3 linked regions of the Alloyangia pacifica genome follow. The protein of the gene in region 1 interacts with the protein of each later gene in a pairwise test. Links are inferred from orthologs where the notes say so. Each region holds a gene or a part of one and is shown in the gene's direction. Other genes may lie near its edges.

Region 1 (10,132 bases):
GGGCCGCCTCCGGTCAGTCGGCCCTTTCGAGTTCGAAGGCGTCGTGAAGGGCCTGCACCGCGAGTTCCATGTACTTGCGTTCGATCAGCACGGAGATCTTGATTTCGGACGTGGTGATGACCTGGATGTTGATGTTCTCGTCCGAGAGCACCTTGAACATCTTCGCGGCCACACCGGCCGCCGAGCGCATGCCGATGCCGACGACCGAGACCTTGGCGACCTCGGTTTCCGATTCGAGCTTGTCGAAGGTCAGCGTGCCGGCTTCCTGCGCATCGGCCAGTGCCTTCTCCGCGCGCTTCACCTGGTTGACCGGGCAGGAGAAGGTCATGTCGGTGACGCCGCCCTCATGACCCTTGTAGTTGGTTTCCGAGACGTTCTGCACGATCATGTCGACGTTCACGCCGGCATCTGCCAGCGTGCCGAAGATCGCGGCGGCGATGCCCGGACGGTCTGCGATGGTGACGAGGGTCATCTTGGCCTCGTCGCGCGAAAAGGCCACACCGGCCACAACTTTGGATTCCATGATATCCTCCTCGTCGCAAACGAGCGTCCCGGCGTCGTCCGACTGTTCTTCGAAGCTGGAGAGGACCCGCAGCTTCACCTTGTAACGCATGGCGAGTTCGACCGAGCGGGTCTGCAGCACCTTGGCGCCCAGCGAGGCCAGCTCGAGCATTTCCTCAAAGGAGATGCGGTCGAGCTTGCGGGCCTTCTCGCAGATCCGCGGGTCGGTGGTGTAGACGCCGTCGACATCGGTGTAGATGTCGCAGCGCTCGGCCTCGAAGGCTGCGGCAAAAGCGACGGCGGTGGTGTCCGAGCCGCCCCGGCCCAGCGTGGTGATCCGGCCCTCGGGGCTGATGCCCTGGAAGCCGGCAACCACGGCCACCTTCATGCCCTCGGCGAACTTGCGGTTGATGTTCTCGGGGGGGATGCCTTCGATCCGCGCGGCGCTATGCGCCGAGGTGGTCAGCAGAGGCACCTGCCAGCCCTGCCAGCTGCGCGCGGGGATATCCATTTCCTGCAGCGTCAACGCCATCAGGCCGGCGGTCACGTTCTCGCCCGAAGAGACGACGGCGTCATATTCGCGCGCGTCGAACAGCGGCGAGGTCTCCTCGACGTAGCCGACGAGCTTGTTGGTCTCGCCCGACATGGCCGAGACGATGACGATCACGTCGTAGCCCTTGGCCACTTCGACGCCGACGCGTTTGGCGGCCCGGCGGATCCGGTCAAGCGTGGCGACGGAGGTGCCGCCGAATTTCATCACGAGAACGGGCATGGCGCCTCCCCGGCATGGTCCTTTGAATCAGCGGTGCTTTACTTGGGGGGGCGGGGCTGCGCAAGGGGATTGCGCGCCCGCCGCGAGCGATCACTGCGTGGGTCCGGAGCATTCTGGCATATTCGAAAAGATGGGGCCGCCGGGGCTTCGCGGTTCTTCGTTTGCGGCTTTGCGAGAGCGCGGCCGCCGGGGTCCGGCGGCGCTCCGGGCGCTCAGTAGGCGTGCGCGCGGCCGTCCCAGGTTTCGAAGCAGCCCGTGGTCCCAAGGCTCAGCGCGTCGAGCCGATCGGCGAGCCCGGCGGCGGATTGCTCGGGGGTGAGTTCGGCGCCGCTGCCCCCCATCTCGGTGCTCACCCAGCCGGGGTGATAGATGCCCACGGCGATGCCTCGCGGCTTCAGCGCGGCGGCAAGGTTGGTGCCGAGATTCAGCGCCGCGGCCTTGCTGGCGCGGTAGATCAGCGCGTTACCCTTGGCCAGCGCGTTCGAGCCCATCTGCGAGGAGATGATCATGATCTTCGGCGTCTCGGCCCGTTCCAGCAGCGGCAGCATCGCTTGCACCGTCAGGAAGACCCCGGTGACATTGACCGCGAACATTTCGGCCCACATCTCGGGCGGGTAGCCGGTGTCGAGCGGTTCCGGCTTGTCGAGGTAGACCCCGGCGTTGCAGATCAGCGCGTCGAGCTTGCTCTCGCCGAGGTGCTCGGCCAGTGCCTTCGGCGAGGCCGGGTCGCTCACGTCGAGCGGCAGCAGCCCGGGGGTGTGTCGCGCCGTGCCCAGCACCTCGTGCCCACGCGCCGAGAGTGTCTTTACGAGCGCCGCGCCTATGCCGCGGTTCGCGCCGGTGATCAGCAGGGTCATGGCATGTCTTTCAGTTGGATTTTCGTGTCGGCATGAAGGGCAGGGGCGCCACGGGCACGCCGTCCTCGATCAAGGCCTTGGCCTCGTCGCCTCGGGTTTCGCCCCAGATCGGGCGGTGCGGAGCATCGCCGCTGTGCATGGCGCGCGCCTCGCGGGCAAAATCGCGGCCAACGTAGTCCGAGGTCTTTTCGACGTGCTCGCGCAGCGCGCGCAGCGCCTGCTCGGCGGGCGAGGAGGGCTCGGAGAGGTTGGGCTTTTCCTTGGCGGGGGTCGGCGCGCTTTCGGGGCGCGCGGCGCCGCTGTTCACGCGCGGGGCCATGAGCACCTTTTCCACCTTTGGCGTGCCGCAGACGGCGCAGGCAACCATGCCCGCGGCATGCAGCTTGTCGAAGGCGCTGGCGGATTGGAACCAACTGTCGAAGCGATGGTCATCCGCGCATTTGAGTGAGTATTGGATCATGCGGCAGTTCCGAAATGATCCCTTTTACCTAGTCAAAATCCGCGCAGGTTCAAGCCGATGTCAGTGCTTGCGGGAAAAGGGGCGGAAGCCAAGGAGCAGCTTGGCCAGTTCCGGGTGATCGACCATCTCGGCGGCACGCTTCGGGCTGACCCAACGTTGCTTGCGCTCGCGCCGCTCGGGAAACTTCTTGTCGAGCTCCACCACTTCGAGTGGATAGACCAATGCCATATGCGGCCGGTTCGAACTGCGCTTCTGGTAGCTGTAGCCGCCGACGCAGAGCTCGTCCACGAGCCCCTTTACCCCGGCTTCTTCCCAGGCCTCGCGCGCGGCGGCCTTGGCCGGGCTGCGGCCCTGCATCGGCCATCCCTTGGGCAGGGTCCAGCGTCTGCGGCCGCGGCTGGTGATGAGGAGGATCTGCACCTTGCCGTCGCGGACGCGGTAGCAGAGCGCCGCATATTGCACATGGGTTCGCTTGGGCAGGGTTCTGATGCCCGGTCCGCGAGAAACGATGTCCAGTGAAGCGCCCATCCTGTTGTCCTGCTCGTTTTTAGAGGAGGATGCGCCTATTTGGCAGCTGCGTCCATATGTTGTGTCAGCTCGGAAACAAGTTCGTCCGCCGATGCCTCCGGAGCGAGCAGCGCGCGGGCCGCGGCCCCTGCGCGCTGCTGTGCCTTCTCCTCGGTCAGCGAGAGCAGCGCGGCGGCAAGGCCCGCTGCGTCCTCGATGGGAAGGGCGGCACCGGCGTCGTCGAGCAGGCGAAAGGGCACGCGGAAGTTGCGCACGTCGGGGCCGTGGGTCAGCGCATCGCCAAAGGCCGCGGGCTCGTAGGGCGTGTGGCCGCCGCGGTCGGTCAGCGTGCCGGCGATGAAGACCCGGCCCGCAAGGCGGTAGAAGAGCGCCATCTCTCCCAGGGTGTCGGCCAGGTAGACCTCGGCGCCACTCGGCGGCTCGCCGAGGCTGCGGCGCGCGCAGCTGAGCCCCTGCGCGGCGGCCAGCCGGGTAATTTGCTCGGCCCGATGCGGGTGGCGCGGGGCGAGTATCAGCCGCAGTCCGGGGTCCTGCTTCCGCGCCGCGGCGTGGGCTGCAAGCACGGTTTCGTCCTCGCCCTCGTGGGTGGAGGCGGCGAGCCAGGTGCGGGCGCGGGAAAATTCGGCCTCGAGCGCAGCGTCGTGCTGGTCGGGAGGGGTGTAGAGAGCCTTGAGATCAACCACCGGCCCCTGCGCCGCCTTGGGCAGCCCGGCGGCGACGAAACGGTCGCGCGAGTCGGGATCCTGGGCCGAGAGGAAGGCGACGCGGTGCAACACCCGTGCCTGCAGTCCGCCGAAGAAGCGCCAGCCCTTGGCTGTGCTCTCGGTGAGCCGTCCGCCCAGCACCAGCACCGGGCCGGGGCAGCTCAGCAGGCGGTTCGGCCAGAGTTCGGATTCCATGGTGATATGGCTGGTCACGTTCCAGCGCCGGTGCAGGCGCTTCGAGGCCCGCGCGAGGTCGAGCGGTGCGAGTCGCGCGCAGAGCCCCCAGCTTTGCGCCAGCGCAACGCCCGACTGGGAATTGCAGGTGACCAGCAGCTTCATCCCAGGTCGGGCGGCGAGCAGCGCCTCGATCACAGGTTTCGCCGAGGCCAGCTCTCCGTTCGAGGCAGCGTGCAGCCAGACATGCGCGCCGGGCTGCGCCTTGCCATGGCCTAGCCGCGCGCGAATCCCGTCCCAGTCGCGCTTGAGCGCGGCCCGGCCAAGCACGATGGCCGCGAAAAGGGACAGAAGCAGACGGTAGCGCAACATTGGCGGGACAGGGTCCTCGGGGCAAGATCGTTATATCAAAACGGCACTTAGGCCGAAGGGCCAAGCGCCGCAACACTCGGGCACGCGGGGGTGCCGCGCTGCCGGAAGCTTGATATATATATTGATATATAAGGAGATGTTTCCGAAGAGGGAAAGTGGTGGGCGACCCTGGAATCGAACCAGGCGTGCGTCTCCGCGAGGGAGTTACAGTCCCCTGCCACACCTTGCGGCCTGTCGCCCACTTTCCGCCAGTCTCTGGCGTCCGGCGCCGTATGACCGGCGTCGTGGGGCGCTGACTACAAGCACTCAAAAGGGTCGTCAACAGGAAAATATCTTGCAGCGCGTCACGGGGCGATGCAGAGACCGAAGCTCAGGAAAAAAGGACGCGTGCCATGGTCAAGAAACCGAAATGGGTGGTCGAGAAGGAACAGGGGAAGAAGGCCAAGGCGGCCGAGACCGTCTGGCTGTTCGGCCTGCATGCGGTGCGTGATGCGCTGATGAACCCCAAGCGCGAAAAGCTGCGCTTGATCTTGACACTAAACGCAAAATCCAAGCTGGAAGACGCGCTGGAAGCGGGCGGGATCGAGCCCGAGGTCCACGATCCTCGCAAGTTCGGAGCGCCGCTTGACCCGCAGTCCGTGCACCAGGGGGCGGCACTGGAAGTGAAGCCGCTGAACTGGGGCCGACTCGAGGATGTGGCGCTGGGAGACGGCGACACGCCCCCCCGTCTGGTGCTTCTCGACCGGGTCACCGATCCGCATAACGTCGGGGCAATCCTGCGCTCGGCCGAGGTTTTCGGCGCGCAGGCGGTGATCGGCACGCTGCATCACTCGGCCCCGGAGACCGGCGCGCTGGCAAAGACCGCGTCTGGTGCGCTCGAGCGCCAGCCCTACCTGCGCGAGCGCAACCTCGCCGACACCATCGTGGCGCTGCAGGGGATGGGCTACATCGTTCTTGGCCTCGACGGGGAGGCGGAGGTCAGCATCGACGCCGCGATGGACGGCAGGCGCGACCGTGCCGTGGCGCTGGTGTTGGGCGCCGAGGGGCCGGGGCTGCGCCAGCGCACCAAGGAAACTGTCGACCAGCTGGTGAAAATCGACTTCGCGCGCGGCTTCGGCTCGCTCAACGTGTCAAACGCGGCGGCAGTGGCGCTCTACGCCGCAAGGCCCTGATCCGGGGCGCGAACTTGCGGCGGGGCGGCGGCGCGCCCATATCGGGGGCATGGTCCAGACGATTGCCACCTGTTGCTACTGCGGAAGCCGCGCCGCGCTCGTTCTGAGCGGCACGCAGCGCCACGAACTCAGCTGCGCCTCCTGCGGGGCGCCGCTGCGCCAGCTCAAGAACCTCAAGTCCGATACCGGGCGCTGCGCCACCGGTCCTGCCCCGGCGCAGGCGAGGCCGATGCCGCATCCCTCCAAAACGCAGCGCAAGGCCGAGAAGGCCGCGCGCAAGATGGCGAAGAAGCACCTCAAGAAACGGCGCTCTCCGGCGCAACGGGCGGCCAAGGGGATCTTTGATCTGCTCGAGGACATCTTCGACTGAAGCGGCGCGCCCAGTCATGCACAGGATGCCGCACGGTGGCGCACAAAAACCGGCCTAGTCTTTCTTGCCCTCCTGTCTTATTTGGCGGGGGACGAAATGCGAGGCGACATGGCGGACTACGAAAACCCGGGACCGGTTGAAGAAAACTGGAAAGACGCGATTTCCTCGGTCGAGGAGATCATCGAGGATGCCCGCAACGGGCGGATGTTCATCCTCGTCGACCACGAGGACCGCGAGAACGAGGGCGACCTCGTGATCCCGGCGCAATGGGCGACCCCCGACGCGATCAACTTCATGGCCACCCATGGCCGGGGCCTGATCTGCCTGTCGATGACCTCGAAGCGCATCGACGAGCTGGGCCTGCACCTGATGTCGGTCAACAACTCCTCGCGCCACGAGACGGCCTTCACCATCTCGATCGAGGCGCGCGAGGGCGTGACCACCGGCATCTCGGCTGCCGACCGGGCAAAGACCGTCGCCGTGGCCATCGACGCCTCGAAGGGCGCGGCGGACATCGCCACCCCGGGCCACGTCTTCCCGCTGCGCGCCAAGGATGGCGGCGTGCTGGTCCGCGCCGGCCACACCGAGGCCGCCGTGGACGTCTCGCGGCTCGCAGGGCTGAACCCCGCCGGCGTGATCTGCGAGATCATGAACGAGGACGGCACCATGTCGCGCCTGCCCGAGCTGGTCGCCTTCGCGCAGCGCCACGGGCTGAAGATCGGCACGATCTCGGATCTCATCGCCTACCGTCGCCGCCACGACAACCTTGTGCGCGTGCGCTCCGAAGAGGTGATCCGGTCGGAATTCGGCGGCGACTGGAACATGCGTATCTACACCGACCAGTCCCACGGCGACGAGCACATTGTGCTGACCAAGGGCGACATCTCCGGCGACGAGCCGGTGCTGGTGCGGATGCATGCGCTCGATCCGATGCTCGACATCATCGGCACCGGACATGGCGGGCGCTCGGACGAGTTCCGCGACTCGATGAAGGCTGTCGCCGATGAGGGGCGCGGCGTGGTCGTGTTGCTGCGCGACACGTCGATGAAGCTTGAGTTGCATGACGACGTCTCTCCGCGCACCCTGCGTCAATACGGGCTCGGGGCGCAGATTCTCTCGTCGCTCGGCCTGTCGAAGATGGTGCTGCTGACCAATTCGCCCACCCCGCGCGTTGTCGGGCTCGAGGCCTACGGGCTCGAGATCGTGGGCACCCGCAAGATCGGAGAGTGAAGATGGCCTCGAACGAAACCCATTACACCCTGCCGCGCGCCGAGTTCGACAGGCCGGCGAAGATCCTCATCGTCGTGGCACCCTACTACAAGGATATCGCCGACGAGCTGATCGCCGGTGCCATCGCCGAGATCGAGGCGGCGGGCGGCTTCCACGAGATCGTCGAGGTCCCCGGCGCGCTGGAAGTGCCGACCGCGATCGGCATCGCCGAGCGCATGTCGAACTTCGACGGCTACGTGGCGCTCGGCTGCGTGATCCGTGGCGAGACCACCCATTACGAGACGGTCTGCAACGACAGCTCGCGCGGGCTGACGCTGCTTGGCCTGCAGGGGCTCTGCATCGGCAACGGCATCCTGACGGTCGAGAACTACGAGCAGGCGCGCGTGCGGGCCGAATCGGCCGGCCAGAACAAGGGAGGCGGAGCCGCGGCTGCAGCCTTGCATCTTGTCGCGCTGACCCGTAGGTGGGGCGGCGCCCGCAAGGGGGTGGGATTCGTGCCCGCCCAGGATGAATACCAGATCGCGGGCGCTTCCAAAGGAAAGCATAGCGCATGACGACCCCGGTCCCCCCTTCCGGCAATCAGAAACGCCGTATGAAATCCGCATCCCGGCTCTACGCCGTGCAGGCGCTCTACCAGATGGAGCTTTCTGGCACGACGGCTGAGAAGACGATGCGTGAATTCCTCGACTACCGCTTCGGCGCGGAGGTCGAAGAGGGCGTGGAACTGGTGGAAGGGGACGTGGATCTCTTTGGCAAGATCGTCGGCGAGGCGGTCAACTGGCAGGGCAAGATCGACCAGATGACCGACCGCGCGCTGGTGGCGAAATGGCCGATCGACCGCATCGACCCGATCCTGCGCGCGCTGTTCCGCGCCGCCGGCGCCGAGATGGTGGCACTCGACACGCCGCCGAAAGTGGTGATCACCGAGTTCATCGACGTGGCCCGCGCCTTCTTCACCGACGGACGCGAGGTGCAATTCGTCAACGCGGTGCTCGACCACATGGCGCGCGAGGCGAAGCCCGAGGCGTTCTGAGGATCTGCAGAGGCAGGGGCTCTCCGCACCGCGCCTCCCTGGACTGTTGGGACCTGGAAGAAAGGGCCGGTCGCGCGCGTCGTGACCGGCCCTTCTGCGATGGTCCCCGCTGCCCTGGCGGAAGCGCGGCTTGCGTTTGGCTTTGGCCCCCCTACATTTGGCTGTGACGGAGCGGAATATTCTGCGGGTCTTGTGCTTTGACGTGGGTCCGCTACGCTTGTTCCGCCTGATAAAGGAGAGTCACATGCCGAAACTCGTCCGCCTCTACATCACCCAATGCGCGATCGGCTTCGGCCTGTCGGCGGGCTTCGTCGCGTTGCTGCTCTGGCAGAACGTCGGCAACCTGCAGCACCTGGTGACCCATACCGACGCGGGCATGCTGGCAGTGTTTCTCCTGTGGCTTTTCAATGGTCTGGTGTTTGCCGGGGCGCAATTCGCGATGACCGTGATGCGCATGTCGGGCGATCATTCGCGGCCCGCGGGGGGCAAACGCATGGCGCTCGAGCCGATGCCGATCCGCATCCCTGTCGAGCAAAAGCCGCGCCGCCTTCTCTGAAGGCAATACGGCGGAAATGATTCGAAGCGCCTCCTCGCGGGGCGCTTTTTTCGTGCGCGGGCGCGGCGGGGTGCGCTGTCGGTGCTGTCTGCCATCTGGGGAAAAGCGGCGGGAACCGGTCCTTCCGTGGGGTTATCTCATTCCCGAGGACCTGTATATACAGGTGGGCGTCAGGTAACCGGACCAGGGCCCGGACAGAGCCAACTCCCTCGGAATTGCTTAAGGCCACCGGAATGCAACCATGCACGCAAAGGTCAGAACCCGCCTGAGCCGGAGATAGTGGCAGCTGGCCCTCGCGACAAGGGGCAAGCCGCGCTCCGTTAGCTTTCTTCTGTCACGAAGTTGTAGCGGGTCAGTTCCTCGGGCAGCAGGATGTAGATCTGATCGGCCGGTGTGGCCAGCGCGGGGCGCAGCACCATGGGGTCGATGCCCATTTCCTCGAGGTACTCCATCACCTCGCCCTGGCCGCGCTGGATCTGCTCGACCGCGACAAAGGCGGGCAGGATTGTGCTTTCACCGAAATAGTGCTGATGCACCCCGACCGAAGCGCCCTCGGCGATGTCCCGGGTTGTGCCGGAGGCGAGAAGGTAGGGGCAGGCGGAGTAGCAGAATTCGCCCTCCAACATGCGCGTTTCGAGCCCCATCTGCCGCACGTGCCGCCCGATGGCCAGCGCGTCGGGCACCGAGCCTCCGGGGCTCTGCAGGATCAGCGTGTCCAGCGAGGGTGCCTCGTCGAGCGCGGAGATGATCCGCTCGGCATCGCCCTCGGCGATGGTGCCTTCGAGCCGCCAGGTCGCGCCATCGCCTTGGGTCAGCGTCAGCCGGTTGGGCAGCTTGCCGGGATCGCGTAGCGGCGAGAGCGGCGGCAGGTCGCGGTTCGGGGCGAAGGTGCGGCGCTGGTCGCCAGGCTCCACCGGCTGCGACAGGCGCGGCGCGCTGGGACCGAAGCGGGGCAGGGAGAAGTTGCTGCTTGTCAGATCGCCCCAGACTAGGAAGCCGCCAAGGGCGACCTGCAGAATCAGCGCGCCGGTGAGGGCGCGGGCGACCGTCAGATGCCTCATGGCGTGCGCCCGGCAAAACGGGAGACCTCGGGGGACTCGTGGGCCGCGGCACTGGCGGGCGCCGGGGTCGGGTGTGCCGGGTGCAGCGTGGTCTCGACGTCGCGCATGGCGTGAAGCGCGGCGCGCAGCTCGGCGAGGGTCAGCGTGTCCTCGAGCTCGGCGCCTTCGCGGCCATGGCGGATCGCGCCATGGGTGACGGCGAGGATCAGCACCAGCACCGCCGGAAGTAGGTCAATGGCGATGGCCCCGGCCCAGGAGGGCACGAAGTTGCGGGCGTACATGATCACCGCGTCGGCGGCGGAGACCGGCGTATAGGTGACTTCGGCGGCAGGCTGCAACGCC
Region 2 (10,014 bases), 610 kb from region 1 along the record:
TCGCCGCGCGACAGCAGGGCATTGGTGATGTCGGTGGCGTCGGCCGGCTTCGACAGATAGTCGGTGGCGCCGATCTTCACCGCGGCGACGGCGGTGGCGATGGCACCATAGCCGGTCAGCACGACGATGCGGCTGTCGGGGCGCCGCTCGCGGAGCACCTCGACCACGTCGAGCCCGTTGCCATCCTCAAGCCTCAGGTCGACCACGGCATAGGCCGGCGGACGCGCCTTGGCGATGGCAGTGCCGGCCGCGACCGACTCGGCAATCTCGACCTCGAAGCCGCGTTTTTCCATGGCCTTGGCCAGCCGCTTGAGGAAAGGCTCGTCGTCATCGACAAGCAGCAGCGAGCGATCGTCGCCCAGGTCGTCTTGTGTGAGTTCCGCCACGGAGGCCCCCGTCCTATGGACCGGCTTGAAGCGCCGTATGAGAAAATCTCTTATCCCGCCCGCGACATGCGGTCAAATCAAGCCGGCCCCATGCGATTGATGTAGCAGGTGGTACGCTCGGCCAGCTGCACCGGCGACACGTCGCGGCGGAAAAACTCGGCGAAGCCAAGGCCCGGCAGGACGAGGTAGGTAAAGGCCGAATGATCCACCGAGTAGAACTCGGGATCCTCGTCGTTCTTTTTGTAATAGGCGCGGTAGGCTTTCGCGGCCTGCGCGACCTGCGCCTCCGAGCCGGTCAGCCCGATCATCTTGTCGTGAATGTTCGCGGCATACTGCCCCATGACCTCGGGCGTGTCCCGCGCCGGATCGACCGAGATCATCATCGGCGTCGCCGAATAGCCGGCCTCGGCCAGCAGGTCGACCGCATCGGCGTTGCGGATATTGTCGAGCGGGCAGATGTCCGGGCAGAAGGTGTAGCCGAAATAAAGCAGCGTCGGCTCGGTGATCACATCGGCGTCGGTCACCGTCTCTCCCGAGGGGAGCACCAGCTCGAAGGGTCCGCCGATCGCCCCGGCCCCGCCAGCCACCACGCCTTCGCGGCAGTCGGCAAAGGGATCGTCCCCCCGGCCCCATTGGGTTGCCATCCAGATCCCGGCGGAAAGGGCGACGAGGCCGCCGGCGGCGACAATGGCGACAAGCGTGGCGGGTTTCATGGCGGGTTCCTTCCCGGGGATCGATCAGGCCGGCGCCGGGGCGAGGCGCATTGCAAATCCCCAACCCAAGCATGACACTCCCAGACCTAACGATTGCCCCCCGGGGCGCAAGCCAAGAAACCATGCGAAAGAAGACACCGGCATGAGCCCGACGGACCTGGTCCTGCCCTGGCAGGAAGAACGCAGCACCTTCATCCGGCTGCGCACGATGATCCTGCTGCGCTGGGTGGCCATCGTCGGCCAGATCGCCGCGCTTGTGGTGGCCCAATCGGTCTACGATCTGCAGCTGCCGCTCGGCCTGTGCTATCTCGCCGTCGGCATTTCGGTGATCGGCAACCTCGTCGCCAGCCTGATCTTCCCCGAGACCAAGCGCCTGTCGGAAGCCGAGAACTTCCTCATGGTGATGTTCGACCTCTTGCAGCTGTGCTTCCTGCTCTATCTCACCGGCGGGCTGCACAATCCCTTCTCTGTCATGGTGCTGGGGCCGGTGACCGTTTCGGCGGTGATGCTCTCGCTGCGCTCGACCATCGTGCTCAACGTCACTGCCTTCCTGCTGATCTCGGGCATGGTCTTTGCGCATGTGCCGCTGCACACGGTCGACGGGCAGGTGCTGCAGATTCCCGATCTCTTCGTCTTCGGCCAATGGGCGGCCATCGCCATCGCTCTGGTCTTCCTGTCGGTCTACGCCCGCCGGGTCACCACCGAGATGAACGCCATGTCAGATGCGCTCAACGCCACCCAGATGGCGCTGTCGCGGCAGCAGAAACTCAACGACCTGGGCGGCGTGGTGGCCGCGGCGGCGCATGAGCTGGGCACGCCTCTGGCAACCATCAAGCTGACCTCGGCCGAGCTCATCGAAGAGCTTGACGATCGCCCCGAACTGCAAGAGGACGCACGGCTGATCCGGACGCAGGCCGACCGCTGCCGCGACATCCTTCGCTCCATGGGCCGGGCGGGGAAGGACGATCTGCACCTGCGCACTGCCCCGCTCACCGAGGTGATCCGCGAGGCAGCCGAGCCGCACGAGAACCGCGGCAAGCACGTCAGCCTCGAGACGATCGGCGACACCGATCTGCCCATGCCGCAGATCCTGCGTCACCCAGAGGTGATCCACGGGCTGCGCAATCTCGTGCAGAATGCCGTCGATTTCGCCCGCAGCCGGGTCTGGATCGAGACCGGCTGGGATGCGCAAAGCGTCACCGTGCGGATCATCGACGACGGGCCGGGCTTCCCGCCGCATCTCATAGGCCGGATCGGCGATCCGATGATCCGCCGCCGCAAGACCGAGGCCGAACGCCGCGCCCGGCCCGAATACGAGGGCATGGGGCTGGGCCTTTTCATCGCCAAGACCTTGTTGGAGCGCTCCGGCGCCGAGTTGAGCTTCGCCAATGGCTCGGATCCGACCGCACCCGAGCCTCCGGGCACACGCCGGGGCGCGGTGGTCGAACTGGTCTGGCCGCGCGTGGCCATCGTCGCGCCCGAGACCGCGCCGGGCACCCCGCTCGGCGAGAATCCCGCCTTCGGCGCCTGACCTCACCCCTCTGCGCACCGCTCTTGATCGCTCGCTCAAAATTAACCGGCTATTAACCAGTAAGACCGTAATCTGGCCAAACGTCCAACGGAACGGAGGCCGGATTGGAGCTCACAATCGCGCTCGCCATCGGAGTCGGCGCTGGTATCGCGGCGTTTTTGGGAACCTACGGCTTGCGCTCGTCCCACGCATCGCCCGCCTCGGGGCGCGCGGACGAAAGCCCGAGTTGCCGCGACGACGAAACCGAAATTCTGATGATCGGCCAAAGGGTCGCCGACATTACCCGGGCAGCGCGAAACTTTCTCGAAACCGAGCCCGGCGACACGCCGGACTGGCCGTCGCTGCGGCCGCGGCTCGAGGTCTATTTCGGCCCGCTGCCCGAAACCCTGCCCGCCGAGCCAGCAAGCTTTTCCGCCGTCGGGGCATCCGGCGCCCGGCTGCTGGTCCGTCCAGAGGGCCCCGCGCTTCGGCTCTTGATCGAGGCCGAGCCCATGGCCGCGGGTGCGCGGCTCAAGCTGCAGTCCGAGTTGAACGAGCTGCCCCGCCTGCGCCGCGCCCTGGCCCTGGTGCCCTGCCCGATCTGGCAGACCGACGAGACGCAAAACGTGGTCTGGAGCAATGCCGCCTACGAAGACGCCTGCGCGCAGGTCGACGCTTCGCCCACTGGCCCCGCACCCTTCGATTTGGTCGCCCCCGACGGCAGCGACACGCGCCGCAGCCGGACCGCTCTTGGCGCGCGCGGCGAGGACAGCCGCTACTGGTACGAGGTGCAGTCCCATCGCAACCGCGACGGCTGGATGCATTTCGCCACGAATATCGACGCCATCATCCGGGCCGAGATAAACCAGCGCAGTTTCCTGCAGACCTTGACCCGTATCTTCGCGCATCTGCCCATCGGCCTCGCGGTCTTCGACCGCGATCACCGCCTGGTGCTGTTCAATCCCGCGCTGATCGACCTCACCGGCTTGCAAGCCGAATTCCTCAGCGCCCGCCCAAACGTCATGAGCGTCTTCGACTCGCTACGCGAAGGGCGCATGATGCCCGAGCCGAAAAACTACAAGGGTTGGCGCGAACACCTGACGGGGCTCATCGCCGCGGCCTCCTCCGATCTCTACATCGAGACATGGGAGCTGCCCGCGGGCCTGACCTACAGGATCACGGGGCGGCCGCATCCAGATGCCGGGATCGCCTTTCTGTTCGAGGACATCAGCTCCGAAATCACCCTCACCCGGCGCTTTCGGCAAGAGCTGGACCAGGCCCATTCGGTGCTCGACAGCCTCGAGGAGGCCGTGGCGGTCTTCTCACCCCAGGGGGTTCTCAGCTCCTGCAACGAAGCTTATCGCGGGCTCTGGGGCAGTGATCCCGACACCTGCGTGGCCGATCTGTCGGTGAGCGAGGCCACCGCCTCCTGGCAGGACGCCTGCGCCCCCAGCCCGATCTGGGGTGACATCCGCGACTTCGTGCTGAGCCTTGGCGACCGCGCCGCCTGGGAGGCGCCGCTGCTCTTGCGGGACGGCCGGCCGCTCATGTGCAAGGTCAGCCCGATGACCGGCGGCGCGACGCTCTTGCGCTTCAGTCACGATCCCCGGATGGCGAACGTCCCCGGCTGACACCCCGATGCCGCTTGCGCGTGCGGGCGGGGATTGTATCTTCCCGCCATGACGACGCGCGCCCTGTCCCTGCCCTCTCCAGACGCCACCGGTGCGCTGGCCGCCACGCTCGCCCCGCGCCTGCGCCCCGGCGACGTGCTGCTGCTGATCGGCGGCATCGGGGCGGGCAAGACCCATTTCGCCCGCTGCCTGATCCAGTCGCTGATGGACGAGCCCGAGGACGTGCCTTCGCCCACCTTCACGCTGGTGCAGGTCTACGACGTGCCCACGGGCGAGCTCTGGCACAGCGACCTCTACCGCCTCTCGGACCCTGACCAGGTGGTTGAGCTGGGGCTGACCGAGGCCTTCGACGAGGCGATCTGCCTGGTGGAATGGCCCGACCGGCTGCAGGACCTGACGCCCGCCGCCGCGCTGAGCCTCAGCTTCGAGGTCACCGGCGACGAGACCCGGCAGGTCACGCTCGACTGGCAGGACGCGCGCTGGGACAGCCGCCTGGAGGGGCTCTGGTGAAAGATTTTCTGCTCAATGCGGGCTGGGGCGATGCCGAGGCGCATCCGCTCGCCGGCGACGCCTCGTCGCGCCGCTATACCCGGCTGACCCGCGGCGCCGAGAGCGCCATCCTCATGGACGACCCCGAGGGCGACGTGGCGCTCTTTGCCCGGCTCGCACGGCACCTGCTGTCGATCGATCTCAGCGCCCCGCGGGTGCTGGCGGAAGCGCCGGGGAAGCTGCTTCTGGAAGACCTCGGCGACGGGCTCGTCGCGCGACTCTGCACCGATGCAGAGACCGAAAAGCGGCTCTATCTCGTGGCGACCGACGCGCTCATCGCCCTGCACCGCCACGCCCCGCCCGAGGACCTGCCGCTGGCCGACGCGGCGCACCTGTCGCGGATCACCGGCCTCGTCTTCGACGCCTATTGTCCCGGCAGCGGCGCACGCCACGACCCCGAGGCGCGAGACAGGGTCATCGCGGCGCTGCACGATCTGATCGCCGAGCACGCCCCCGAGACCGACGTGATGATCCTGCGCGACTATCACGCCGAGAACATCCTCTGGCTGCCCGAACGCGGAGGCGCCGCGCGCGCCGGTCTGCTCGACTTCCAGGATGCCCTCAAAGGCCCGCGCGCCTATGACTTGATCTCGTTGATCCGGGACGCCCGGCGGGATGTCTCCAAGGCGACTGCCGAGGGCTGCATCAGGCACTATCTCGCGGAAACCGGCGCCGAGGAGGCCCGTTTCCGCAGCGCGCTCGCCGTGCTCGGCGTGCAGCGCAGCCTGCGCATTCTCGGCATCTTCGCCTCGCTCGCCAAGACCCGCGACAAGCCGCAGTACATCGACCTGATTCCGCGCGTCTGGAACAACCTGCAGACCGACCTCGCCCATCCGGCTTTGACCGAGTTGCGCGCCCTGCTCGAGCCGGCCCTGCCCGCGCCCACGCCGCAGACCCTTGAAAGGCTGAAATCCTGATGCCCCACGCCGTGATGCTCTTTGCCGCGGGTTTCGGCACGCGCATGGGCGCGCTTACCGCCGACCGCCCCAAGCCGCTGATCGAAGTCGCCGGAAAGCCGCTGCTCGACCATGCGCTGGAACTGACGGCGGGCCTGCCCACGCGCGTCGTGAATGCCCATTACCGCGCCGAGCAGGTCGCCGCGCATCTCGACCGCAGCGGGGTCGTGGTCTCGGTCGAGCAGCCGCAGATCCTCGACACCGGCGGCGGGCTGCGCCACGCGCTGCCGCTCTTGGGGCCCGAGCCGGTCTACACGCTCAACACCGATGCCGTCTGGGCCGGGCCGAACCCGCTGCACCTGCTCGCCGAGGCCTGGGACCCCGCCCGCATGGACGCGCTGCTGCTCTGCGTGCCGCTGACCAATGCCGTGGGCCGCAAGGGCGCCGGAGACTTCACCCTCGAAGGCGATGGTCAACTGCGCTGGAAGGGTGATCAGGTCTACACCGGCGCACAGATCCTCAAGACCGAGCTTCTGGCCGAGATCCCCGACGACGCCTTCTCGCTGCGGCTGCTGTGGCAGCGGATGGGCGATCAGGGCCGCCTCTATGGGACCAGCTACCCCGGCCACTGGGCCGATGTCGGCCACCCCGAGGGGATCCTCCTCGCCGAAGAGATGCTGGCGCGCCATGTTTGAGCCCTCCGGCACGCCCCGCATCTTTGGCCTCGCCCCCGGCGTCGACTTCCCCGCCGCGCTGGTCGCGGGGCTGCGCGCGCGCATGGCGGGCCGCCCGCCCGAGGAAATGGCCAGGGTCGAGCTGATCCTCAACACCAGCCGCATGGCGCGGCGGGTGAAGGCGATCTTCGATACCGGCCCCGCAATCCTGCTGCCGCGCATCCGGCTGCTCACCGACATGGCCGACCCCGCCGCGCTGCGCGACCTGCCCGCGCCGGTGCCGCCGCTGCGCCGCAGGCTCGAACTCACCGGATTGGTGTCGAAACTGCTCTACGCCCAGCCCGACCTTGCCCCCCGCGCGGCGCTCTTCGATCTGGCCGACAGCCTCGCCACGCTGATGGACGAGATGCAGGACGAAGGCGTGTCGCCAGACCAGATCGCCGCGCTCGACGTCAGCGACGAGTCGGGCCACTGGCAGCGCGCGCTCAGCTTCCTCGGCATCGTGCAGCGCTACTTCGAGCAGGGCGAGGAAGCGCCGGACCGCACCGCCTTCCAGCGCCATGCGCTGGACGAGAAGCTGAAGAGCTGGGAGGCCGCACCGCCGACCCATCCGATCATCGTCGCCGGCTCCACCGGCTCGCGCGGCGGCGCCTACAAGCTGATGTGCGCGGTCTCGCGCCTGCCGCAGGGCGCGGTGGTGCTGCCCGGCTTCGACTTCGACACGCCCGGCCCGGTCTGGGGCGGCCTGAGCGACGCGCTCTCGGCCGAGGACCATCCGCAGTTTCGCTTCGCCAAGCTGCTGCTCGACCTCGCGCTCGACCCGATGCGCGTGCCGCATTGGCACGAACAGACACCGCCCAGCGCGGCGCGCAACCGGCTGGTCTCGCTCGCGTTGCGCCCGGCGCCGGTTACCGACCAGTGGCGCTCCGAAGGCGTGCATCTGCCCGATCTGACCGAAGCGACGGAAAAGCTGACGCTGGTCGAGGCCAACTCCAAGCGCGAAGAGGCGATGGCCATCGCCCTGCGCCTGCGGCAGGCGGCGCAGGACGGCACCACCGCGGCGCTGATCACCCCCGACCGGATGCTGACCCGGCAGGTGACCGCGGCGCTGGACCGCTGGGACATCGTGCCCGACGACAGCGCCGGCATCCCGCTGCAGCTGACCCCGCCGGGGCGGTTTCTGCGGCAGGTGGCGGCGCTATTCCAGCGCGATCTGACCGCCGAGAGCCTGCTGTCGCTGCTCAAGCACCCGCTGACCCACAGCGGCTCGGAGCGGAACAACCACCTGCGCGCCACCCGCGAACTGGAACTGCACATCCGCAAGAAGAGCTGGCCCTTCCCGCAAGCCGAGCTGATCGAGGCGTGGGGCGAGGCCGCCGGTTTCCCCGACTGGGCGACCTGGGTCGCCGAGACGTTCTGCCAGCCACCGCTATACGGCACGCGCGCGTTGAGCGACTGGCTGATGATTCACGTGGAACGGGCTGAGGCCATCGCCGCCGGTCCCGAGATGGGCGAGTCGGAGCTCTGGAAGGAAGGCGCGGGGCGCAAGGCAAGGCAGGTGGTGACCGAGCTCGAGGGCGAGGCCAGCCACGGCACCGACCTCGACGCGCGCGATTACGCCGACCTTTTCGGCGCGATCCTTGCCAAGGGTGAGGTGCGCGATCGCGACGCGCCGCACCCGCATATCCTGATCTGGGGCACACTCGAGGCCCGCGTCATGGGCGCCGAGCTGCTGATCCTCGGCGGGCTGAACGAGGGCAGCTGGCCGGAGATCCCCGGTGCAGATCCGTGGCTGAACCGCAGGATGCGCCACAAGGCGGGACTGCGCCTGCCCGAGCGCAATATCGGCCTTGCCGCGCATGACTTCCAGCAGGCGGTCGCCGCCGAAGAGGTCTGGCTCACCCGCGCGCTGAAGTCCGACGACGCCGAGACGGTTCCCGCGCGCTGGGTGAACCGACTGATGAACCTGATGAACGGCCTGCCCGCGAAGCAGGGGCCCGAGGCGCTGAAGGCGATGCAGGCGCGCGGCCGTCACTGGCTGGCGCTGGCGCGGCAGGTTGAGGCCCCGATCAAGGCGCCCTCTGCCGCCCGTCCTTCGCCGGTGCCGCCCGTCGCGGCGCGGCCGAGGCAGCTCTCGGTCACCGAGATCAAGACGCTGATCCGCGACCCCTATGCCATCTACGCCAAGCGCGTGCTGCGGCTGCGCCCGCTCAACCCGCTGCAACGCGCCCCGGATGCGCTGCTGCGCGGCATCCTCATCCACCGTGTGTTCGAGAAATTTGTGCGCGAAACCGTCTCTGATCCGGGGCTTTTGACCCCCGAGGCCCTGCGCGCCAAGGCGGCCGAGGTGATCGGCGATCCCGAGGTGCTGCCCTTCCCGGTGACCCGCCACGTCTGGCAATCGCGCATCGCCCGCATCGCCGACTGGTTCACCCGGACCGAGTCTGAACGGCAAAGTCTGGCCCGCCCCGTGCATTTCGAAACCAGCGGCTCCAGCGACATTGCCGCGCTCGGCTTTACCCTCAAGGGCACCGCCGACCGGATCGACATCGACGAGAAGGGCAATGCGCACCTCTACGACTACAAGACCGGCGCTGCCCCCACTGCCAAGCAGCAAAAGAATTTCGACAAGCAGCTGCTGCTCGAGGCGGCGATGGTCGAACGCGGCGCCTTTCCGAACCTGCACCCGCGCCATGCCGCGCGCGCCGTCTTCGTCTCGGTCTCGACAAACCCTGCCGAGGTCGAGGCCCCGCTCGACGAGGTGCCGCCTGCCAAGGTCTGGAGCCAGTTCGAGACCCTGATGACCCGCTGGTTCGAGCCGGAGCGCGGCTATACCGCCCGCGCCGCCATGCTCAGCGAGACCGATTTTTCCGACTACGATCATCTCTCGCGCTTCGGCGAATGGGACGTGATCGACGCCGCCGAACGGGAGACGCTGGAATGAGCCGCAACGAGGCCAGCGAAAAGCAGGTCGAAGCCGCCCGCCCGGATACCTCCACATGGCTTGCCGCCAACGCCGGTTCGGGCAAGACCCGCGTGCTGACCGACCGGGTGGCGCGGCTGCTGCTCGACGAGGTGCTGCCCGAGCATATCCTGTGCCTGACCTACACCAAGGCCGCCGCCACCGAGATGCAGAACAGGCTGTTCAAGCGACTCGGCGCCTGGTCGATGCTCGACGACGACCAGCTCATCGCCGAACTGCGCCAGCTCGGCCTTGATGGCGCGCTGCCGCCCGCGCGGCTGCGGCAGGCGCGCACGCTCTTTGCCCGCGCCATCGAGACCCCCGGCGGCCTGCGCATCCAGACCATCCACTCGTTCTGTGCGAGCCTGTTGCGGCGCTTTCCGCTCGAAGCCGGGGTGTCGCCACAGTTCACCGAGATGGAGGACCGCTCCGCCGAAATGCTGCGCGCCGAGGTGCTCGAACGCATGGCCGAGGGGCGCGACGCCTGGCTGGTCGAGGCCATGGCCCCCTTCCTCGGCGAACAGCCCGAGGCGCTTTTGGCCGAACTTTGCGGGCGCAAGGCGGCCTTCCTGCCACCGCGCAGCCCCGAGGACATCCGCGCGCTCTATGGGTTGCCCGGCGACATGGACGAGGACGCGGTTCTGGCCGAGGTCTTCCTCGGCAGCGAGAGCGATCTCATAGCCCGGGTGATCC
Region 3 (4,928 bases), 570 kb from region 1 along the record:
GTCGGTAAAGCGGATGTCGACGTAGGCTACGTCCTCATCCTTAATAAGCTTGAGAACTGCGTCCTTGCTCATTCCCTTCTTCCCTTTCTGTACTTGGGTCCGGTGTGTTCTGATGGTTTCAGCTCGCCGCGCGTCCGGTGGCGCGCGGGAGATGACGCAGGGCGGTTTCGACTCAGAGCGCGTCGGAGCCGGATTCGCCGGTGCGGATACGGATGGCCTGCTCGATGGGGCTGACGAAGATCTTGCCGTCACCGATCTTGTCGGTTTTCGCGGCAGAGATGATCGCCTCGATCGCGGCGTCGACCTGATCGTCGTCCAAGACGACTTCGATCTTCACCTTCGGAAGAAAATCAACCACATACTCCGCGCCCCGGTAGAGCTCGGTGTGGCCTTTCTGACGACCGAAACCTTTCACTTCGAGCACGGAGAGGCCTTGGATGCCTGCGTCCTGCAACGCTTCCTTAACCTCGTCGAGCTTGAACGGCTTGATGATCGCCTCGACCTTCTTCATGGCCCTGTCTCCTCGTTTTCCCGTGTCGGACCCTGCCAGACCACTTCTCATCGACCGCGACAATCGGATAGGGTTTCCGGGCAAGGAAATATGAGGCGATTTTTGGCATGTGGTTATTTTTTGCGCAAGTCGCTTGTGAAATGAGCAGAATTGAATCGCGCATGAGCGCCGCATGAGCGTCCTTTTGACGGCTGCACAAATGCGCAGCGCCGAGCGGACAGGAATGGCCCGCGGGGCTGGCAGTGGCGCCGATCTGATGGAGCGGGCGGGGCAGGGCGTGGTCGCGGCGCTGCTGGCAAGATGGCCCCAGCTTGCCATTGCTCCTGCACATGCGCTGGTGCTCTGCGGACCGGGCAACAACGGCGGCGACGGCTTCGTCATCGCGCGGCTTCTGGCCGGGCTCGGCTGGCAGGTGGAGGTCTTTCTGCTGGGCGATGCCGAGCGCCTGCCGCCGGATGCGCGGCTCAACCACGACCGCTGGTCGGCGCTCGGTCCGGTGGGCCGGCTGCCCTTCGACGCGCCGCCCGTGGCCGCCGGACCCAAGGGGGTTCTGATCGACGCGCTCTTCGGCACGGGGCTCACCCGCGGGCTCGGACCGGAGGTGGCGCAGGTATTCTCCTGTTTGGACGCGCCGGGATTCGCTGGCTGGCAGCGGGTGGCGGTGGATCTGCCCTCGGGGCTCTGCGCGGATTCCGGGCGGCGCATCGGCGGTGACGATGCCGCGGTCTTCGGCGCGGACCTCACGGTCAGTTTCCACGCCGCCAAGCTGGGGCATTACCTTGGGGAGGGGCCCGCGCTCTGCGGCGCGCTGGAGGTGGCAGAGATCGGCCTGCCGGACGGGCTGGTGGCAGATCCCGCGGCGCTGATCGAGGCGCCGACCTTCCCGCTCGCCAAGCGCGCAGGGCATAAGTACGGACATGGTCACGCGCTGGTGCTGGGGGGCGGCTTCGGGCGTACCGGCGCCGCGCGTCTGGCCGCGCGTGCGGCACTGCGGATCGGCGCGGGGCTGGTGACGCTCGCCGTGCCGGGCGCGGCGCAGATGGAGGTCGCGGCGCAGATCACCGCGCTGATGCTGCGCCGGGTGGAGGCGGGGGAAGACCTCAGCGCAGTCCTCGAGGACGGGCGTCTCAACGCGCTCTGCCTCGGGCCCGGCCTTGGGATCGAGCGCGCGCGCGACCTGGTGCCCGTCGCGCTTGCGGCAGGCCGGGCGACCGTGCTGGATGCGGACGCGCTGAGCGCCTATTCGGACGCCCCCGAAACGCTCTTTTCCCAGTTGCATCCGGCCGTCGTTCTCACCCCGCATGATGGCGAGTTTGCCAGGCTCTTCCCGGACCTTGCCGCGCGCCTGTCTGCGCCTGCGCAGCATGGGCCGGCCTTTTCGCGGGTCGATGCGGCGCGGGCGGCGGCAGAGCGGGCGGGCTGCACCCTGCTCTTGAAGGGCCCGGACACGGTGATCGCCGCTCCGGGAGGTCCGGCTTCGGTCCATGCCGCGGCCTATGGGCGGGCCGCCCCCTGGCTCGCCACCGCCGGGGCCGGCGATGTGCTGGCCGGGCTGACCTGCGGGCTCCTGGCGCGGGGCGCCGCGCCGCTGCAGGCCGCGCAGACCGCCGCCTTCGTGCATGTCGAAGCGGCGCGCCACTTCGGTCCCGGGCTGATCGCCGAGGATCTTGCCGAGGCGCTCCCGTCCGTCCTGCGCGATCTGGGGGCTGGGGGCGCTCCCCCGCCCTAGCGGGCCCCGCATAAAAATGACCGTAGGGGCGCCGCAAGCCTCGGGGCGATTTTTCCTCTCGCGTCGCCCGAGGCACTTTGTTAGATATCCAGCCGATCCGGGTGCCGCGCGCACCTGCGTGCGGGTGTGGCGAAATTGGTAGACGCACCAGATTTAGGTTCTGGCGCCGCAAGGCGTGGGGGTTCAAGTCCCTTCACCCGCACCATTTTTCTCGACCTTCAGGCATGAGCGGCCAGCGTGACGGCTCTGTGGATCATCTCCGCAGGTGTCGGGTGGCGCGTTAAGAAAATATTCTTCTTCCTTCTGCCAAAGATGGATCCGGCGGTGTTCGATATCGGCGGCAGGTGCATTTGCGCCGTCCGGCGGGCGCAGGGATCCGGGGCTTGTGGCAGTCCACGCCGCGCTTTGGTGCCCACCGCCCGGCGATCGAATGGCGAAAGAGGTTTATGTGTTACGACAGAGGATCCCAACGATCGCCGACCGCGCTGCGGGCCGCGACAACAACTTCAATCTCCTGAGGATGTTGGCCGCGATCGGGGTGCTCATTTCGCATGCCTATCCGATCAGCCTCGGCCCCGGCGCCGAAGAGCCCCTGGCGCTCGCGCTGAGAGGGTGGTCCTTGGGCAGCCTCTGCGTGATGATCTTCTTTGCGATCTCAGGGTTCTTTATCGCGCGCAGTTTTGCCACGAAGGCGTCGGTCAGCGATTTCCTGCGGGCCCGGGCGCTGCGGCTCTTTCCGGCGCTGATTGTGGTGCTGGCCCTGACGGTTCTTGCTTGCGCAGGGCTGAGCCAGGTTCCGGTCGACGTCTACCTGGCTGCCACGCCGGGCTATGTCCTGCGCAACTTGACGCTGGTCTTCCCTCACTATGACTTGCCGGGCGTCTTCGTGGCCAATCCCTACGGGCCGGCAATCAACGGCTCGCTCTGGACGCTCAACTACGAAGTCCTGTGCTACCTCGGAGTCGTCTTCTGTGGCCTTCTGGGGCTGCTCGTGCGCCCGGGTCTGTTCGGCCTCGCATGCGTCAGCCTCAGCGTGGCCTGGGCCGTGACCGAGGCGAGTGACCTGCATCCACGTCTGGCGGCGCTGGCGAAACTGGCGCTGCCCTTCGCCGCCGGAATGTCGCTATGGGTCTATCGCGAGAAAATTCCGCTTTCGCCGTGGCACGCAGCATTCGGCGGCGTGATCGCCGCGGCGTCCTGGTCGACGCCGCTGTTCCACCCGCTTCTCATCTTGGCGGTGAGCTATGCGATCTTCGTCCTTGGCTACGCGCGGCTGCCATGCCTTCAGATCTACAACCGCCTTGGGGACTATTCCTATGGAACCTATCTCTACGCCTTCCCGGTGCAGCAGTTCCTGGCCTGGGCGGGCCTAACGTGGCCGCTCTGGAACATGGCCTGTGCGCTGCCCATTACGCTCGTCCTTGCGGCGTTGTCTTGGCACCTGATCGAGGCGCCGGCGTTGCGGTGGAAAGGAGGCGCGTCGCGGCGGCTGGCCGCAGCGGGCTGAGGGCCGGGTTTGCCGCGGAGAATCTGTGATCTTGGATCCGGCCAGCGGGGAGACTCCCTTCCGGATCAGAATCGGTGTGTTCGGAGTCAGCGCAGGTCTTGCCTGCTTTGCGAGCGCAGAGCAGGTGGCGGCCTATGCAGAGGCCAAAGCGCCGCCACATCATCTAGTCCTTCGACTTTCCCACGATTGATTCTCGTAGAAATCTCGGCAACCGAGAGGTGAGAACGCTGGACGGAATCACCTACATGACCCAACGTCACATTTGGTCCGTGAGTGGGCTGACATGCCTGACGATCCTGCGGTGCAAAGAGCCGGAATTTCCCGGTGCCGAAGGGGAGGGCGTTACATATACAAAAGTCCTTTTTTAATACCAGTTGCCCCGGGTTTGGAAAATCTTTCCATTTTCCGGGGCTTTTGGTTGGGTCGCTTCCAAGACGAGCTTCAGCTCGGCGGGCCGCCCATCATTCCGCGCTTGGTGACGCTGCGCGGTTCCCGCGAGTTCACCGCAAAGGCCCAGAGTGGTCGCCCGACCCGGCGAAAGATTCAGACCAAGGGGATTTGCTTCATGGGTTTGCCACCATCGGCATGGAAGGCGTCAGGCACAGGCTTTCCTTGGAGTGTGACCTCCGCGACGCTGGCTGCGCTTGCCTTGCTGCCTCGGGAAAAAGACCGGGTGGCGACGTCATCTGGCGGGGGAGGATACCGATAGCTGGCTGGCGTTCGGGCTAGCTCGCTGTCTTGGAGGATGAATAGCCTCCCCTCGGGCGCGGAGCAAGAGGCAAAGCGGAAAAATATCAGGAAATCATATAGTTGATAGTTTTCATCGGGTTCGTTCGGTTGGGGCGCTCCCGGCAATCTCGGGTCTTGGCCCTCCGCGAAGCGCGACCGGATCTGGCGGCTTGTCAAGGACGTGCGCGTCCACGCGCCGCTTGGATCTCGACCGGCCGTCACGCGCAAACGTGGTGCACGGCTGCGCTTTCCGCGACGCCTTCTGCCGCGCCCCCGGCAAAGCTTGCGACGGTCACTGGCGGCTTCGCGTCCGGGAAGTGGTAGACTGCGTTGACGCAGAAGGGACCGCTGCCGGAATGGCCGAGCGCCCGCCCGACAGCGCCGGTCCTTCCGGTCATCAGCCCGAGCGAATATCCGCAATCGGTCCAGGGACGCCCGTCGAGCGCGCCGCC

Evidence for each region.
Region 2: the proteins of rlmB (region 1) and tsaE interact in binary tests that used the Escherichia coli proteins (3 or more experiments, as listed by UniProt). The link is inferred for Alloyangia pacifica from one-to-one orthologs.
Region 3: the proteins of rlmB (region 1) and CEW88_RS06100 interact in binary tests that used the Escherichia coli proteins (3 or more experiments, as listed by UniProt). The link is inferred for Alloyangia pacifica from one-to-one orthologs.

The regions. Positions count from the first base shown.
Region 1 is NZ_CP022189.1:690,173-700,304, forward strand. What follows is about bases 3,670-6,650. They hold rlmB (23S rRNA (guanosine(2251)-2'-O)-methyltransferase RlmB), read left to right. Parts: upstream 3,670-4,760; coding sequence 4,761-5,540; downstream 5,541-6,650. Other genes in these bases: CEW88_RS03350 (3-deoxy-D-manno-octulosonic acid transferase), read right to left, coding at 3,670-4,368; CEW88_RS03360 (hypothetical protein), read left to right, coding at 5,590-5,910; ribB (3,4-dihydroxy-2-butanone-4-phosphate synthase), read left to right, coding at 6,019-6,650. Also shown: CEW88_RS03330 (aspartate kinase), read right to left, coding at 14-1,273; CEW88_RS03335 (SDR family oxidoreductase), read right to left, coding at 1,486-2,130; CEW88_RS03340 (DUF1178 family protein), read right to left, coding at 2,141-2,590; CEW88_RS03345 (NUDIX hydrolase), read right to left, coding at 2,651-3,118; more of CEW88_RS03350, read right to left, coding at 3,154-3,669; more of ribB, read left to right, coding at 6,651-7,140; CEW88_RS03370 (6,7-dimethyl-8-ribityllumazine synthase), read left to right, coding at 7,143-7,694; transcription antitermination factor NusB, read left to right, coding at 7,691-8,173; CEW88_RS03380 (hypothetical protein), read left to right, coding at 8,418-8,729; CEW88_RS03385 (hypothetical protein), read right to left, coding at 9,050-9,790; CEW88_RS03390 (hypothetical protein), read right to left, coding at 9,787-10,132. UniProt on the Escherichia coli protein: Specifically methylates the ribose of guanosine 2251 in 23S rRNA.
Region 2 is NZ_CP022189.1:82,701-92,714, forward strand. The notes cover bases 3,157-6,019. They hold tsaE (tRNA (adenosine(37)-N6)-threonylcarbamoyltransferase complex ATPase subunit type 1 TsaE), read left to right. Parts: upstream 3,157-4,288; coding sequence 4,289-4,750; downstream 4,751-6,019. Other genes in these bases: CEW88_RS00345 (PAS-domain containing protein), read left to right, coding at 3,157-4,240; CEW88_RS00355 (aminoglycoside phosphotransferase family protein), read left to right, coding at 4,747-5,706; CEW88_RS00360 (nucleotidyltransferase family protein), read left to right, coding at 5,706-6,019. Outside these bases: CEW88_RS00330 (ActR/PrrA/RegA family redox response regulator transcription factor), read right to left, coding at 1-386; CEW88_RS00335 (SCO family protein), read right to left, coding at 464-1,099; sensor histidine kinase RegB, read left to right, coding at 1,242-2,630; more of CEW88_RS00345, read left to right, coding at 2,735-3,156; more of CEW88_RS00360, read left to right, coding at 6,020-6,380; double-strand break repair protein AddB, read left to right, coding at 6,373-9,303; double-strand break repair helicase AddA, read left to right, coding at 9,300-10,014. UniProt on the Escherichia coli protein: Required for the formation of a threonylcarbamoyl group on adenosine at position 37 (t(6)A37) in tRNAs that read codons beginning with adenine.
Region 3 is NZ_CP022189.1:1,267,267-1,272,194, forward strand. The notes cover bases 1-2,961. They hold CEW88_RS06100 (NAD(P)H-hydrate dehydratase), read left to right. Parts: upstream 1-683; coding sequence 684-2,240; downstream 2,241-2,961. Other genes in these bases: glnA (type I glutamate--ammonia ligase), read right to left, coding at 1-72; CEW88_RS06095 (P-II family nitrogen regulator), read right to left, coding at 173-511; CEW88_RS06110 (acyltransferase family protein), read left to right, coding at 2,671-2,961. Outside these bases: more of CEW88_RS06110, read left to right, coding at 2,962-3,747; CEW88_RS06115 (serine hydrolase domain-containing protein), read right to left, coding at 4,695-4,928. UniProt on the Escherichia coli protein: Bifunctional enzyme that catalyzes the epimerization of the S- and R-forms of NAD(P)HX and the dehydration of the S-form of NAD(P)HX at the expense of ADP, which is converted to AMP.